Sediminitomix flava: one gene and its partner. The protein of the gene in region 2 interacts with the protein of the main gene of each other region in a pairwise test. Links are inferred from orthologs where the notes say so. Each region holds a gene or a part of one and is shown on either strand. Other genes may lie near its edges.

The links.
Region 1: the proteins of recA (region 2) and dprA interact in binary tests that used the Bacillus subtilis proteins (3 or more experiments, as listed by UniProt). The link is inferred for Sediminitomix flava from one-to-one orthologs.

What each region holds. Positions count from the first base shown.
Region 1 is NZ_QGDO01000001.1:1,248,565-1,251,783, reverse strand. The notes cover bases 314-3,196. They hold dprA (DNA-processing protein DprA), read right to left. Parts: upstream 2,370-3,196; coding sequence 1,257-2,369; downstream 314-1,256. Other genes in these bases: cysM (cysteine synthase CysM), read right to left, coding at 2,496-3,196; BC781_RS04820 (family 14 glycosylhydrolase), read left to right, coding at 314-1,195. Outside these bases: more of BC781_RS04820, read left to right, coding at 1-313; more of cysM, read right to left, coding at 3,197-3,219. UniProt on the Bacillus subtilis protein: Protein that helps load RecA onto ssDNA during transformation. Binds cooperatively to circular ssDNA, is able to bridge different segments of DNA. Favors the loading of RecA onto SsbA- or SsbB-coated ssDNA and formation of RecA-DNA filaments.
Region 2 is NZ_QGDO01000006.1:269,833-272,947, reverse strand. What follows is about bases 210-2,988. They hold recA (recombinase RecA), read right to left. Parts: upstream 2,244-2,988; coding sequence 1,176-2,243; downstream 210-1,175. Other genes in these bases: BC781_RS20175 (methylenetetrahydrofolate reductase), read left to right, coding at 2,745-2,988; BC781_RS20185 (hypothetical protein), read left to right, coding at 566-1,120; BC781_RS20190 (carbohydrate porin), read right to left, coding at 210-318. In the rest of the region: more of BC781_RS20190, read right to left, coding at 1-209; more of BC781_RS20175, read left to right, coding at 2,989-3,115. UniProt on the Bacillus subtilis protein: Multifunctional protein involved in homologous recombination, DNA repair and competence.

The DNA of each region.
Region 1 (3,219 bases), on a different replicon or contig from region 2:
GGGAATGGTTCAGGAACAAGGACCAAATCACTTCAACTGGGATTATTATGATCGTCTGATTCATCTTATTCAATTGAATGGACTGAATTGGGTACCTATTTTGTCATTCCACCAAGCAGGAGGGAATGTAAATGATAATTTCACACAATGGATTCCAGTTTGGCTTTGGGGAGAGTTGATGCAGAAAAATCCTCATTTGTCATTATCTGATCTTCAGTATGTAAGTGAGTCCGGTGATACTTCTGTAGAGTATGTGTCCTTGTGGGCAGATGCTTATGTAATGCCATACTATCAGAGATTTATGGAAGAGTTTAGAGATAGATATGACTCTTATGCAAACATGACTTCTGAAGTTAATATCAGTATGGGACCTGCAGGAGAGTTGCGTTATCCTTCATACAATGCACATGACTGGGGGAATTATCCAAATAGAGGAACACTTCAATGTTACAGTCGTTTGGCGGTTGAAGATTTCCAACGATATGTGAAGTTCCAGTACAGCGAAGATTTGGATGCCTTGAATGCTCAATGGGAGACAAGCTACATTTCTTTTGAAGAGATTACAATGCCTCGCGATAGTGATAGCTTCTTCGAAAAGCAATATTACTTCAAGTCGGCAATGGGAAAAGACCTTATTGCTTGGTATAACCAATCCCTCATCGATCATGGTAAAAGAATCACTAAGTTGGCGCTTGAGGTATTTAGTAATGAATCTTATGAAAAAGTACCGATAGGTTTTAAAATTGCGGGAATTCACTGGAATATCAGCAATCCGCAAATGCCAAGAGTCTCAGAAGTGACTGCAGGATTGATAAAATCGCATGATCACTTGAATGGATTAGATCAAAGGGAGTATTTGGAAATGCTTCATGCTTTGGTTGATAAAGAAAATAAAGAGCGATTGGTTGTTCATTTCACTTGTTTGGAAAAATACAATCGTGATTATGAAGCTTATTCTCGTGCTGAAGATTTGGTAAGATGGATGGCTGAAGCCGCTTATGATTTAAAAATTAATCTTGCTGGTGAAAATGCAACCCCACATGAATTGAACAGTAATGAAGGTTGGTCTCAGATGGAGAGAGCATTGAAGCGAGTGAAAACATATAATGGATTAACGATTCTTCGTCTGAATGATTTGTTGGCAACCGAATATGGTTTTAACAGATTACGTGAGATGATTAAAGAATTAGGTTAATATATATTTTAGTATCTGATGAAAAGAAGCCGAAGTGTTTGACATTTCGGCTTCTTTTTTATTAGCATAATTCAAATCTTTTTCCAGGTAATGGACGGATGACACCATTTAGTTCTAGAGAAAGAAGTAAAGCAGCCAATTGGGTTTGTGGAATTTTAAGTCTGTAAACCAACTCATCTAGCATTTTTACTCCAGTTTCTAGTTCTTGATAAATTCGTTCTTCGTCTTGGTTATGAAAAGTAGGCTTCTGTTTTTCATGAAATAATGATAATTGCTGACCATCGTCCCCCCAATTCATTAAATATTCAAGATCAGAGAATTCATTGAGCAAATGAGCTTTGTGTTTTTTGATCAATTTATTACATCCTGCCGAATACTTATCGGATGGTCTTCCTGGTACAGCCATAATTTCCCGATCATAAGAATTGGCAAGTTCGGCAGTAATTAATGCACCTCCTTTTTCTGCGGCTTCAATCACAAGCGTAACATCGCATAGTCCAGCAATGATACGATTTCGGGCAGGGAATTTTCCACTATCGGGTTTAGAAAACATTTGTCCTTCTGTAATCAGTCCCCCTTGATGACACATTTCTTCGGCTATTTTATTATGAAATGAAGGATATACTTTTCCCATCCCATTAGCCATTACTCCAATGGTAGGTATATTTGATTTTAGACTTGCTTTATGTGCTTCAACATCAATTCCAATGGCTAAACCACTTACTATGGTAAGGTCATTGAATTTCTGAAGTTCATAAATCAGTTCTCTACAAAACTTTCTCCCCGCTTCAGTCGCTTTTCGAGTACCTACAACAGCAACCATTTTCTGGTTTTCTAATGATTCTTTTTGCCCTTTAAAGTAAAATAGGGTAGGAGCATCTGGAATTTGTTTTAACTTATAAGGGTAGTTATCTTCTGAATAAAAGTAGAGAGAAATATCGTGTTTTTGGGTTAACTCATATTCTTCTTTTGCTCTTTCTAAAAGCATTTTATCAAAAAGGTTATGAATAATCCCTTCGCCAATCTGTGGTATTTTCTGTAATGACTGTTTGGTCTGTGAAAATATATTTTCAGCAGATTCAAAGTGACCTAATAAAACTCTAGATAATCTACTTCCTATTTTTGGGGTAAGGTGAAGTGCCAAACGGTAGATTTGTTCTTTTTCGCTGAGCATAGTTTTTGGGTTAAAAAATAAGTTGGTTGTTTAAGATAATTCCTTTCGAAGTCTTGCGAAAGTTAGACATAAAAAAAATCCGTTGAAATCGAGTTCCAACGGATGAAATACCTATATGATTTTTTGTTAGCTGAATAATTCAGAGGACAAATAGCGATCTCCTCTGTCGCAAACAATAAATACAATTGTTCCTTCTTCAATCTGTTCAGCAACCTTTAAAGCAGCAGTCAGGGCTCCACCGCTACTTACACCGCTAAAAATTCCTTCTTCTTTGGCTAATCTACGCGCATTGTTTTCAGCGTCAGTTTGAGATACATCAATCACTTGATCTACTCTCTCTTTCTCAAAAATTGCTGGAAGATATGCTTCTGGCCATCGGCGAATACCTGGAATACGAGAACCTTCTTGAGGTTGCGTACCTACAATCTGTATATTATTATTTTTCTCTTTCAAGAATCTGGAAGTCCCCATAATTGTCCCTGTTGTTCCCATTGCCGAAACAAAATGCGTCACTGTTCCTTCGGTATCTCTCCAAATTTCTGGGCCAGTAGTACGGTAGTGAGCCATGTAATTATCAGGATTCCCGAACTGATTAAGCATTACATAACCATCTTCTTCCACTTTCTGACGGGCATAGTCAATGGCTGTCTCCATAGAACCTTCAGCAGGAGTAAGCGTAACTTTTGCGCCATAGGCTCTCATAGTTTTTACTCTTTCTGCGGTAGAATTTTCTGGCATTACCAATTCAATATTCAAATTGTAAAGGCGAGCAATCATAGCCAAAGCAATTCCTGTATTTCCGCTAGTAGGCTCAATGAGTTTTGTGTGCTGATCTATTTCATTTCGATCT
Region 2 (3,115 bases):
AATCATTACCCCTCGGCTAGAAAACATTGCAAAACGCATCACAAAGAGTACATCCATTCCTAGTCGCTGCTTCAGTCGATTGAGATAGACTCTTGTTCCTAATTCTATATAATCACCTTCTTCATGTCGGCCTCCCACAGGACCTAAACCATTAAGATTCAAACGCAATCCTAATTGTCCTTGATCTGTAGCAGAAATTCCTATACGTCCATATGAAAAGAGCTTTACAGAATCCTTCTCAACATCTTGTGCAAAAAGGTCTATAAATAAAGGAAAGAAGAATAAAAATATAGATATGGGTTTTATAAAACGTCGCATGAACTAAGACTTCAGTTTACTGGAGGTCTTAGAATTTCTAAAATTGAATCAAGAAAATAAATACTTAGGTTCGGGAACTCATTTTCAACTCTAAATAATACTTATCTCTCATCTTGTTTTCCAAATACAACCTTGAAGTCGCATTATTTTAGAAGTTGAAATACGATTGACTTCGTATATTTACGGCTGAATTTTCGTTACACAGTTTGGGGGAAATTTCTATACTAAACTAAATCTGAACAAATCGATGAATACCCTAAAATATATATTAGGATTTCTTGTTTTCTCACTGATCTCATGTAGTAGTGAAAAACAAGAAGACAGTAATCTTCAAGACACTGCTGATAAAGTAGAAACGAAAAAAGAAGTTATAATAAAGAAGAAACTCAAAGTAACTTCTGAGCTTCTGAGTAAAGACAAAAGTTTTTCTTCTCAGCTTCTGTTGGCTGACAGTCTTCAAATGAAGCGGAAACTAAAAAATGGAGAGTTTGATAACTATAGCCTTCAACTACATGACCTTTTGGTCAAATCTGAAATGGATACACTTGCCTATTTTTCTTCAAAAAGTGATCAACTTACAGGTTATAAAGTTATTGGTTGGTTCAAAAATGACATCCTGTTTTACACCGAAAATGGACCAAAAACAGTCGATAAATATTTACTGTTTGACCCTGTAAAAAAAGAAAGTTATCTGCTTGATTATTGGAGTGCTGAAAAGCTTTCTAACACAGAAGGATTAAAAGATAAATCTATTTCCTTCAATATAGAGAGTGGAAAAGTCACTAGCATTGATCTGAAATAAGAAAAGGCATCCTTTTAATAGGGATGCCTTTCAATTTATCTTTTAGAAATAAAGACTATTCTTTATCTGCCTTTTCTGCTTTCTTTGGTTTTGCTGGCTCTTCTTCAGGAAGTTCAATTCCATCAATTTTCGCCTTGATCTTAGTTTCAAGCTCATCCATCAACTCTGGATTATCCTTGATCATTTCTTTTACAGCCTCACGACCTTGACCAAGTTTTGTAGTTCCATAAGAGAACCAAGAACCTGCTTTTTTCACAATCTCCATATCTACAGCAAGGTCAAGAACCTCACCAGCTCGTGAAATACCCTCACCATAAAGAATATCAAATTCTACTTGTTTGAATGGAGGTGCTACTTTGTTTTTCTGAACTTTTACTCTTGTGCGGTTACCTACTATATTATCAGCAGATTCTTTGATCGCTCCAATACGACGGATATCCAAACGTACAGAAGAGTAATATTTCAAGGCATTACCACCCGTTGTTGTTTCAGGGTTACCGAACATTACACCAATTTTCTCACGTAATTGGTTAATGAAGATACATACACAGTTTGTTTTAGAAACTGCTCCTGTCAACTTACGAAGTGCTTGCGACATCAAACGTGCTTGAAGTCCCATACGGCTATCTCCCATATCACCTTCCAATTCCGCTTTAGGAACCAAAGCTGCTACCGAGTCAATAACCACAACATCCAAAGCTCCAGAACGAACCAAGTGCTCTGCAATCTCCAAAGCTTGCTCACCATGGTCTGGCTGAGAGATCAACAAACGATCCATATCAATCCCCAACTTCTCAGCATAAACTTTATCAAATGCGTGTTCAGCATCTACAAAAGCTGCCATTCCACCATTTTTTTGTGCCTCAGCAATAGTGTGCAAAGCTAAAGTTGTTTTACCTGAAGATTCTGGTCCATAAACCTCTACAATACGACCTCTAGGTAAACCACCTACACCTAAAGCAAGGTCTAAGCCCAATGAACCTGTTGAGATTGCAGGAATATCTACTACATTCTCATCGTTCATTTTCATGACTGTACCTTTACCATAGGTTTTGTCAAGCTTAGAAATGACTGTATTCAGTGCATTGAGTTTTTCTTGTTGTTCTTTATTGTCTGCTGCCATGATCGTTGAAATTTATCTATGATCTAAATGATTTGTATCGATTTTCCGAAAATATAGAAATTTTTCTAATATTTTATCTAATTATCTTCTTATTACTCTAACAAAATTATAGGCATAGACCGTAAATGAATTACGGAGCAAAAATATTTTTTCAAAAAAATAAAAAAGCACAACCTCCAAAGGTTTCCCCTCTTCTGGCTGTGCTTCATATCAGAATTATCCACTGCTCCAAAAATAAGGGCTATTTCTAGTTTAGATTATGACATATGTTCTCTTAAAGTATGATTTCTCTCACCTATAAATCTTTGAGCAAAAAATAGTTTTTCAAAAGATTTTGCCTTATGAGAAGATCAAATAGTATCAGAATCAAAAAAGTGACTTTTTCTAGAATTTTATTTTGTCTTTCATTTCCTAAAAGAGATATCTAACCTTTTTTATTTCAAACTGCGAAAGTATTCTTTTAATTTGTAACTGCAATTTACATGAAGGACTAAGTACACTATGTTCAAAGAAATAATTAAAACCAAAAAAACAGGGTTCATCACATACGGGATCACTCCCCCAAAACAAAGAAATGCCCCTGAAAAACTTACCGAGATTTCTCAAAATCAAATCCGACGTATCAAGGAACTTGATATTGATGCATTGGTGATTTATGACATTCAAGATGAAAGTGACCGTACTTCAGAAGAACGTCCTTTTCCGTTTTTACCGTCATTAGATTCAATGGAATATTCAGACTCTTATCTAGATGAGTTGGATGTCCCTAAAATCGTTTATCGTTGTGTCGGAAAATATTCTCAAGAGGAACTCGCTAACGAACTAAGCAACAAAGATTCAAACTCGTGTATGGTGTTTGTTGGAGCTGCTTC